DNA from 3 places in the Lactiplantibacillus sp. B652 genome. Region 3 is predicted to be linked to each of the others. Evidence: predicted binding sites of a transcription regulator. Region 3 holds the regulator's gene; each other region holds the start of a gene.
What was found. Region 3 encodes Rex, which represses fermentation and respiration genes when NADH is low (regulators of the CRP and FNR family bind a similar motif). Its sites were predicted from a motif close to TTGTGAANTANTTCACAA; they were not measured.

Region 1 (3,290 bases), on a different contig from region 3:
GAATTCACAGACCGGATTGTCGCATTGATTGAATATCGCGACGGTACGATTATTGATACGATCAAAGCGGTTAAGGACTAACCTAATACTGATTAATAATGACCTTGCTGGTAAATTGCCAGTTGGGTCATTTTTATTTAAGGCGAATCAATCTGAGTTGAGCAGGGGCGTTCGATGGCAATTATGTCCAATGTGAGCCTAAAAGCGACGAAATATGTAGTACAATATAAATAGTTGCGAGTTGTACCTATTGTTATTTAGTATTAAAGATGATTAAATCATGCCAGTTTTTAAGTTCAAGAGCTACCAGCTGAGACCCGCTGGGAATAGTGCGAGTTACCGTAAACTTGCTGTGATTGCTACGTCCTAGTCCGGCTTCCAGGCATTCTGGTCAATGGCCGTAACGTAGTGGACACAGATTTAAGCCGAAGCCCACGTCTTAAATACTGGTCTTTCACGTTGCCCGCGATATGGATGAAACGTGTTCTGGTCAGACTGGGACTTCCGGTTAGCTACGCCAGAACGCCAAGCGGAAGTTCGCCGCTTAACGTTCTAGCTAGGCTAATCCTCAGTCCCAACCCGTCTGAACCTCACACTCTGGGAATCACTGGGCCTTGCCCAGAATACCTTCCAGCCGGGATGGTATTCGAAAGGCAGACATGTGCGGGCCCAACTTTTTGATGGATTGGTCATTGATTCTTAACATACGGTTATTTTGAGCATTCAAACTGTAAGGTGAGCTACTGATTTTCACTAAGTTATCCTAACTTGTATTTGAATGTTATAAACCAATAGCATCACTAAGCGTTATTTCAGTCGACTGTGATTACAAACCTTGAGTCCCAGATGAAAGGCAGTACTATCGGTAAATTTTAAAGCTAGTTACCAGTAATACTTATCCGTAATCTTTAGGTCGTCTTCACAGGATTTACGTGCGATAAATCAGCTGATTAAGAGTTTATTTGAAGGACCTGTTTTCTAACATTCAGTGGTCAGTTGCACCCGGATAGGTGGCCGTTCATCCGCCATTCGAGCGGCTTCCCGACTGGAGAGGCTGGCTGACAATGCTCAAGGGCGAAGTTCTTCTTGTCCGGGTGGTCTTCCCGGGCTAGAAGAAGACTCGTATTTGAAATTGCGCAGTGGGGTTCTGCGTAAGTTCAAATCGATGTCCGCCCTGTTCCAGCGTTGTCAGCCAGCCTCGGAGGTCGGACTAAGACGCGCACCGGCTGACGAACAACAAACCAACTAACTGGCATGATTTAATCATCTATAATGCCGAATAATAACAAGCGCAACGCGTGTAGCGAATGATAAGGTGATGTGAGTGAATAATGATGGATCAATTTCCAAATTTTAAGCTATTTATCGATAAATACTTACCATGGCTGGCCGTGATTGGTTTTGTTGTGACGGTTAGTGTTAATGGTAATGTCTGGCTGTATTTTATGGCAGTGCTGATTGTATTCGTGGTGGTCGCAATTATTGACTTACTATTCAAATATTGGAACCACGCCAAAATTTTAGGCATCATGATTGTCCTTTTAGTGCTTGGATTATGGTTGAATCGCTAAGATTGGTGTTAGGTGGGCATATTCAGACTGTCTTTGTCAAAAACATCTCGGCTAATTGTGATTAGTAGTAGGGGGTGCTTTTTGTCTTGGTTTGCGATGCCTCTTTTTTTGACATGGTTCGGTCATGCAGTCAGAAGCGCTGTTGCTCAGCCGATGTGATTTCTTGTCGATTTTGGACTATGAAAAGGGTAAGAAAGTGCCGATTACAATTAAAATTAATCAACAGAGATAAATCGCAACATGTGAAAAAATAAACATTTTTATCGTGAACGCGATTGTTGCAAGTTGTAGATGACAAACCACTGCCACATCAACCTCATAACTAAAATTTATAACTAAATCGATGTTTGACTATAGTCTTCTGGAGGCGCTAAACTTAATTTATAAATTGAATGTTATTTTTTTCACACATTTAGTAAGCGCTTACCAACACATTAATTGGAGGTTATTAACATGACAGAATATCGTGTAGAATCAGATACTTTAGGCGAAGTTAAAATTCCAGCCACCGCGCTGTGGGGAGCCCAAACTGAACGGAGTCGCCATAATTTCCCAACTGGTACGAAGATGCCATTAGAAATTATCCGGGCACTCTTGCAAATCAAACGGGCCGCTGCCATTGCGAACAAGGAAGTTGAAGCAATGACCGCCGAGAAGGCTGATTTGATCGTAGCCGCCATTGATAAACTGTTGGCGTTAGACGATGAAGACTTACGGAAGGACTTTCCGTTAGTTGTTTATCAAACTGGTTCAGGAACTCAAACCAACATGAACGTGAACGAAGTTGTGGCCCATATGGCCGGCAAACTCAACCCAGACGTTGAAATTTTGCCAAATGACGACGTTAACCATGGTCAAAGTTCGAACGACATTTTCCCAACGGCCATGAACATCACGGCTGCCGTGGCTGTCGATAAATTGATTGCAGCTGCCGAACACTTATTAGATGAATTAAAAGCTAAACAAAAGAAGTACTGGCGCGTTGTTAAGATTGGCCGTACCCATTTACAAGACGCGACGCCATTAACATTTGGCCAAGAAGTCAGTGGCTGGGCAAGTGCTATCGAACATGACATTGCTTACTTGAAACAATTGAACCCAACCTTGGGCGAACTGGCCATGGGTGGTACGGCTGTCGGAACTGGGCTGAATGCGGCGCCACATTTTGCTGAAAATATTGCCGCTGCCATGAGTAAACTGTACGGCATTGAATTTACGGCTGACTCCAATAAGTTCTATGGCTTGGCCCATCACTCTGGTTTGAACGTGGTCCATGGTGCCATCAAGACGTTAGCGGCTGATTTGATGAAGATCGCCAACGACGTGCGGTTCCTCGCTAGTGGCCCACGGGCTGGATATGACGAATTGAACATTCCAGCTAACGAACCAGGTTCATCGATCATGCCTGGGAAGGTCAACCCGACTCAAGCCGAAGCCATCACCATGGCAGCGGTCCGGGTCATGGGGAATGACGTGGTCGTGGACTTAGCATCTAGTCAAGGTAACTTTGAAATGAACGTTTACAAGACCGTGCTGATTGACGCCTTCTTGGAATCCGCCGAATTATTAGCCGGTACGATCACTGGTTTTGCAGACCGGATGATTGCAGGTTTGACGATCAACGAAGACCGGATGGCTGAATTAGTGGACCGTTCCTTGATGACTGTGACGGCGTTGTCACCACACATTGGTTACCATGACAGTGCGGTGATTGCCCAA
Region 2 (3,290 bases), on a different contig from region 3:
CGAGATAACGGTACCCATCATCGTAAATTGCGAGACATATTTCTTATGCGTTTCCATCATCCTGCTGACCCCACTTGTTCATCGTTAGTTTATTTAATCGCTTAATTCAATTTCAAGTCTTCTAGTTCTGGTCGTAGGTGCGCTAAGGCAATCTGACCCGGCGCTGAAGCGGCACCGACCGTGGCAAATGAGAGACACGATCCAAAGGCTTCGCCCGCGATCCGTGAAACTTTGCCTAAGTCACCCATCGACATCGTAATCACAGGTCGTGACAACGATTGATGGGCGATATTGGTGGCGCTCAGTAGTGTCAACACATCTTCAGCGGATTGTGGCATGACAGCCATCTTAGCGACATCCGCACCATAGTCCACCATGCTGGTCAACCGTTTGACGATCTCCGCAGCACTTGGTGTCTTGTCGAAATCATGATTACTCATGATGACAACGACGTTAGCAGCCTGAGCTTGCGCGACCAACTGCTTAACGTCCTTTTCTTCATGATAACGTTCAACATCCAACGCATCGGTGAACTTCCCAGCGATCACCGCTTGGCACACCTTGAAGTAGTCAGCGTCGGCTAAGGCCAATTCACCGCCTTCACCCTTCGTCCGAAACGTCGTCAGCAAGGCAATATCGCCTAATGCGTTTCGCAGTTGTTGGCCGGCATCCTGTAACTTAGCGGCATCCGTGACGCCGTCAAAGAAATCAATGCGCCATTCAACTAAGTCCGGCTTAGCGGCCTTAATCGGATCAACTGCACTCAGAATATCCGCGACCGTCTTACCCGTGATGGGCACCGCGATTTTGGGACGGCCAGTGCCTAATTCGATGTTTCGTAATTTAATGACTGGTTGCATCTCGCGCACCTCCTGTTATCAATAACTTATTATTTAGCGTCATCATCACTAAATAGAATTTGGTGGATATAATCAACTGGCATATCCTCGCCTGTCCACAGTTTAAACGCAGCGGCACCTTGTTCGAGCATCATGCCTAACCCGTTATAAACGTGCTTTAATCCAGCTTGACGCGCAACCTTCATCAGCTTCGTTGTTCGTGGGGCGTAGACAGTATCAAACACGATTTGGTCTGGACGGAACCAACTTGGATCATCAACCAACGTCTTGTCTTCAAGTGGCTTCATACCCACCCCAGTTGAATCGGTGTAAATATATGAACTCTGAATTTCTTGCTTAAAATCATCACGATCTTCGAGTGAGTGCAAGGTTGCATGACAATCCGTCTGTTCATTAATTAGTTTAACGTTTCGTTCCGCATTTGCCCACGTTGCATCGTGCATATTAAAGATCGACATTTCCTTGACCCCGTCTAAGGCCGCTTGAACCGCGATGGCAGTCCCAGCACCACCGGCACCTGACAATGTCATCTTGTGACCACGAATATCCAGCCCTTCATCAGTTAGCGCTTTCATAAATCCAATGCCATCAGTGGTATATCCAGTCAACACACCATCATCATTAACGATCGTATTAACCGCGCCTACCATCTTGGCAGCTGGGTCTAACTTATCAAGCAGTGGAATGACTTTTTGCTTGTTGGGCATTGAAATATTGGAGCCGCGCATGTCTAGAGTCCGGATTGATTCAATGGCACTTGGTAACGTCTCATTCGTGACTTCAAATGCTAAGTAGGCATAGTTTAAGCCTAATTTAGCAAAAGCATTGTTGTGCATGGTTGGTGACATTGAATGTCTAATCGGATATGCCATTAAGCCAATCAGTATTGTATGTCCATCAATTCGTTCTGTCATAAAAAACACTCCTCAATTTATTTTCGGGTTTGTTACTCAATTCACTTGTTATGTTAGCAAAATAGTTTAATATAATAAATATGGATGATTCGTTTAAATCATCAAATTTTTCTATGAATAAAGGAGCGTCCTAACCATGAATTTAAGGCATTTAATTTTCTTCAAAGAGTTGGCTCGAACTCAACATATGGCAAAAGCGGCGGAAAATCTTGGTATTTCACAGCCCTCACTCAGTTATGCGATCAAAAAGCTCGAACATGAATTAGGCGTCCCCCTGTTCGAAGCTGACGGTCGTAATATCAAGTTAACGTCCATTGGTGGCGTCTATTTGAAGTACGTTACCGCTACTTTAAATGATTTATCACAAGGCAATGAACTCGTTAAGCAACTGATGGATCCTGATACTGGGCACGTCAAATTGGGGTTTACGTACACGCTTGGCCAGCAATTAGTGCCAGAATTAATGTCTAACTTTAAAAGCCAGCCCAGAAATCAAGCCATCACCTTCGAACTGGGTCAAGGGAACTCGCAGAGATTGCTACAAGGATTAGCAGATGAACAATATGATATCGTGCTTGCCTCCAACGTCCGAAAGCTTGGTGACCAGTTCACGGCCCACCTCTTTGACTTTATTCCACTAGTCCAACAAGAAATCGTTGCCGTGATGCCAAATGATCATCCACTAGCCAAAAGCGACTCACTCCACGTCGCTGATTTAGCAGCTTACCCGATGATTCAATTTTCAAAAAATAGTGGGTTACGCCCATTAATTGATCAAATTCTGGCAGCCGCCCACGTTCAACCTAAAGTGGCATACGAAGTTGAAGAAGATCACACCATGGCGGGTTTCGTGCGGTACAAATTGGGCGTCGCGTTAATGCCTTATTTACCGCTATTAAATCCTAGTCAGGTTTGCATCAAGCACTTGGTTGATCAGCCACTTAATCACCAGATTTATCTGATCGTTCGCCGTAGCGGATTCGTCACGCCAGCCGTTCACCGTTTTCAGGAATTTGCACGTAGCTATTGTTGGCAACATTACACTGATGAGGACCGATTAATCTAAAAATTGCGTCCTCATGACAAAGACGCAATTTTAATCTTAGTTTTCAACACTGGAGGCCGTCGAGACAGACGATGATTGTCCACGATATTTAACAATCAAGGCTAATCCGACGCCGATTAGTGTAATCACAACGTTCATTAGAATGATCATTCTTGGCGCACTGGCTCCCGTGACCTTTGTCAAATATGCGGCAGCAGATAACACGACGTAATTAGCAACACTGGAAGCAATCATGACCAATGATGTGGCCAAGCCTTTGCTGTCCGGGAAGAAACCAATGGTCGTTGAAGTGGCTAACTGGAGCACACCCCCAGCGGCGGCATAACCGATTACAAAGCTCCCAATGTACAAAATGACGGGATTACTGATGAAGTAGCACAGTAGTAACATGACGATTGAAATACTTGGATATAGGACCAGCACTGTCGTTTCTTTCAAGCCCATATGGAT
Region 3 (3,290 bases):
TTAAGTTGCGTTGCTCTTGGTCATAGTAGCCCGTGACAACGCCGGTACCGAAGACGGCCTGGCCTTTGATGAACGGAATCTGGCCGAGGATACTCTTGAGAAAAGTCGACTTACCGATTCCGTTTGGACCCACGATGGCAATGGCTTCGTGCTTCTTAACGTTTAAGTTATCCGGTTCCGACAGAATATGCCCGTCGTAACCGACTGCGGCATCCTTGACGGTCAAAACGATGTTGCCGCTTTGCTTCGCAGCGTGAAAACCGAAGTGGGCCGTTTTTTCATCACTATCAGGACGGTCGATCCGGTCCATCTTGGCCAACTGTTTCCGCCGCGCTTGAGCTCGTTTGGTCGTCGATGCCCGCACGATATTCCGGTTGACAAAGTCTTCAAGCTTGCTAATCTCGGCTTGTTGCTTTTCGTAATGTTTCCACTGAGCTTGAATCCGAGCGGCCTTTTCTTGCACAAACTGGTCGTAGTTCCCGGTATAGTGTACCATTTCGTGATGTGACAGGTCGTACACTTCATTGACGACGCGGTCTAGGAAGTAGCGGTCATGGCTGACAATCAGTAGGGCACCAGCATAGGATTGTAAGTAACTTTCCAGCCACGTCAACGTTTCAACGTCCAAGTGGTTGGTCGGTTCGTCCAGAATCAGTAAATCGCGCTTTTCTAGTAGTAGCTTTGCTAAGGCCAGTTGAGTTTTTTGTCCACCGGAAAGTTCGGTGACCGACTTGTCATAAACATCGGCATCGAACTGAAAACCGTGTAGGACACCACGGATTTCGGCCTGGTAGCCATAGCCATTTTTCTGTTGAAATTCTGTCTGAACTTGGTCGTAAGTTTTTAAGGTTTGTTGGTAGGCCTGGTCATCGTTCATGATGGCGGGGTCGCTGAGCTGATTTTCAAGCGCATGCATCCGCTTTTCAATGGCGTGTAGTTCAGCAAACACGCTGCTCATTTCTTCCCAGATCGTATTTTGACTATCCAATCCTTGGTCTTGAGCTAAGTAACCGATCGTTAGACCCTTGCGCATCGATATTTGGCCTTCGTCAGGCACGGTCTCGCCGGCAATCATTTTAAGTAAGGTTGATTTACCAGCACCGTTGCGGCCGACTAAGGCAACGCGGGCGTGTTCTTGGATGTCCATTTGTACGTTATCGAACAAGACATCGGCGCCAAAACGCCGCATAACTTGCTGTACTTGTAGTAAAATCACGCTTTATTAAGCTCCTTTCACATTTGATTCGTGAGATAATTGTAGCATATTGTTACGGTTCGACCCAATTATTCGGAATAATAAGTAATTATTATTTCACAAAGTCACAGGTTATGCTAGAATAGTGTCAGCAAATTCACAAACTTTTGATTGGGAGGAAACGTCCGAATGGCAGAGACAAAGATTCCACGGGCAACGGCAAAACGATTACCAATTTATTATCGCTATTTGAATATTTTACTAGACGCAGATAAGAAACGGGTATCGTCAACTGAATTGTCCGAGGCGGTTAAAGTAGATTCAGCAACGATTCGGCGTGATTTTTCGTATTTTGGGGCCCTCGGTAAACGCGGGTATGGATACGATGTTGAAACGCTGCTGGCATTTTTCAAAAAAATTCTAAATCAGGACACGCTAACCAACGTCGCGCTGATTGGGGTCGGTAATTTAGGCCACGCCCTGTTGAATTTTAATTTCCATAAAAATAGTAATGTCCGGATCTCAGCGGCTTTTGATGTTAATGAAGCCATTGCAAATACGGTCCAGAGTGGGGTTCCCGTCTATCCAATGACGGAACTCAAAAAGCAATTGATCGAACAACAGATTGAAATTGCCATCTTAACGGTGCCAACAACGGTTGTTCAAAAGATTACCGATGAGTTAGTTGATGCGAATGTTAAAGGCATCATGAACTTTACCCCATTGCGGATCTCAGTTCCAGAAACAGTGCGGGTTCAAAACGTTGATTTAACCAATGAATTACAGACCTTAATTTACTTTATTGAACATTATGGTCAACAATTGGGTGACAACGGTCAAGATGAACCAGACGAAGATGAAGATTAGTCTGCGCATGCATCTCAAGATTATGATACCAAAAAGCTTCTCTGAAATAAATTTTCGGAGAAGCTTTTTTGAACGTCTAAATTAATGCCACGAACGAATAAGCGACGCAATCTAATGAAGTGCAGTCAAGAGCGTCGGTACTACGACCGCAGCGTTCATCAAAATATGAGACGTCATCGAAGTCTGAATTCGGCCGGTATGTTGATAGAGCCAGCAGAACAGCAATCCAACGAAGGCGTAGAGAATTAGATGACCATCTGCGTGGGCGAGGCTGAAGAGAAAGCTCGAAATCAAGGCGGCCCCGATTTTGCCGGTCACCGCACTCAAGTTGCCAAAGATGACCTTGCGGAAGACGATTTCTTCCATAATTGGGGCACCCACGATAATGGCTAAGAAAAATACCGGGTATTGTTGCCCAACGGTGAGTAGGGTCGACGTATTGTTGGAAGCCGTCGATTGCCCCAACATCGCAGTTATTTTAAGAATCAGGACTTGGCCGACAATGACTAGGACGAGCCCAATCAGGCCCCATAGGATGGCGACCAGCCAGTTACTGCGCTGCTGCTCAACGGCGTTTTTGGCTGTCATTCGGCGTGCTAGCCACAGCAATAACAGTGCGCCGACCAAGTAGTCGACCGTTTGAATCAAGAAGACTTGGGACCCCAGTTGATGAAAGGCGGCCACTAAGACGCTTGGTAGCGCATAAACAATAAAATAAATAATCAGAATTAAGATTGATTGGCGGCGATTAACCATCAGCTCACGTCCTTTTTGAAAGTTTGTTTGATTTTTTCATTAACACACGCATTGTGTTCGTTAATTTATCATGAATCATGATTAAATCATGGTGTTTTCTGAGTTCAAGCCCGCCAGCTGAGACCCGCTGGAAACAGTGCGAATTTGCGTAAACCTGCTGTTGTGGATGCTTCCTACGCCGGCTGGAAGGTATTTCTGACAACGCTGGAACGCGATGGACACAGATTTAAGCCGACAAACCACGTCTTAAATACTGGTCTTCCACTAACCAAGCACACAACGCTTGCTAAGTGGAATTTCATCGCTGAGCATTGTCAGAAACACCTTCCAGCCGGGGATGGTATTCGAAAGGCAGACATGTGCGGCCCCAACATTTTGTTGGATTAGTCGTTGATTCCCTGGTACAGGGCCATTTTGACTTTAACTGTCAGACCGACTCCAACATATAGCAATACTTTTTACCAATGCTTTA

Region 1: a site for Rex is predicted at 1,964-1,981, ahead of MZO40_RS13210 (class II fumarate hydratase). Genes of this name have one in related genera too.
Region 2: a site for Rex is predicted at 1,804-1,821, ahead of MZO40_RS10670 (shikimate dehydrogenase). Genes of this name have one in related genera too.

What each region holds. Positions count from the first base shown of each region.
Region 1 is NZ_JAMSKY010000011.1:86,465-89,754, reverse strand. Features, by position in the region: gene citF (citrate lyase subunit alpha) at 1-81, shown strand, start outside; gene MZO40_RS13215 (flagellar biosynthesis protein FlhB) at 1,332-1,571, shown strand; gene MZO40_RS13210 (class II fumarate hydratase) at 2,025-3,290, shown strand, end outside.
Region 2 is NZ_JAMSKY010000008.1:71,805-75,094, forward strand. Features, by position in the region: gene MZO40_RS10660 (FAD:protein FMN transferase) at 1-60, opposite strand, end outside; gene aroD (type I 3-dehydroquinate dehydratase) at 102-860, opposite strand; gene MZO40_RS10670 (shikimate dehydrogenase) at 890-1,774, opposite strand; gene MZO40_RS10675 (LysR family transcriptional regulator) at 1,911-2,840, shown strand; gene MZO40_RS10680 (MFS transporter) at 2,877-3,290, opposite strand, start outside.
Region 3 is NZ_JAMSKY010000010.1:56,573-59,862, forward strand. Features, by position in the region: gene MZO40_RS12365 (ABC-F family ATP-binding cassette domain-containing protein) at 1-1,216, opposite strand, end outside; gene MZO40_RS12370 (redox-sensing transcriptional repressor Rex) at 1,385-2,062, shown strand; gene MZO40_RS12375 (CPBP family intramembrane glutamic endopeptidase) at 2,174-2,818, opposite strand.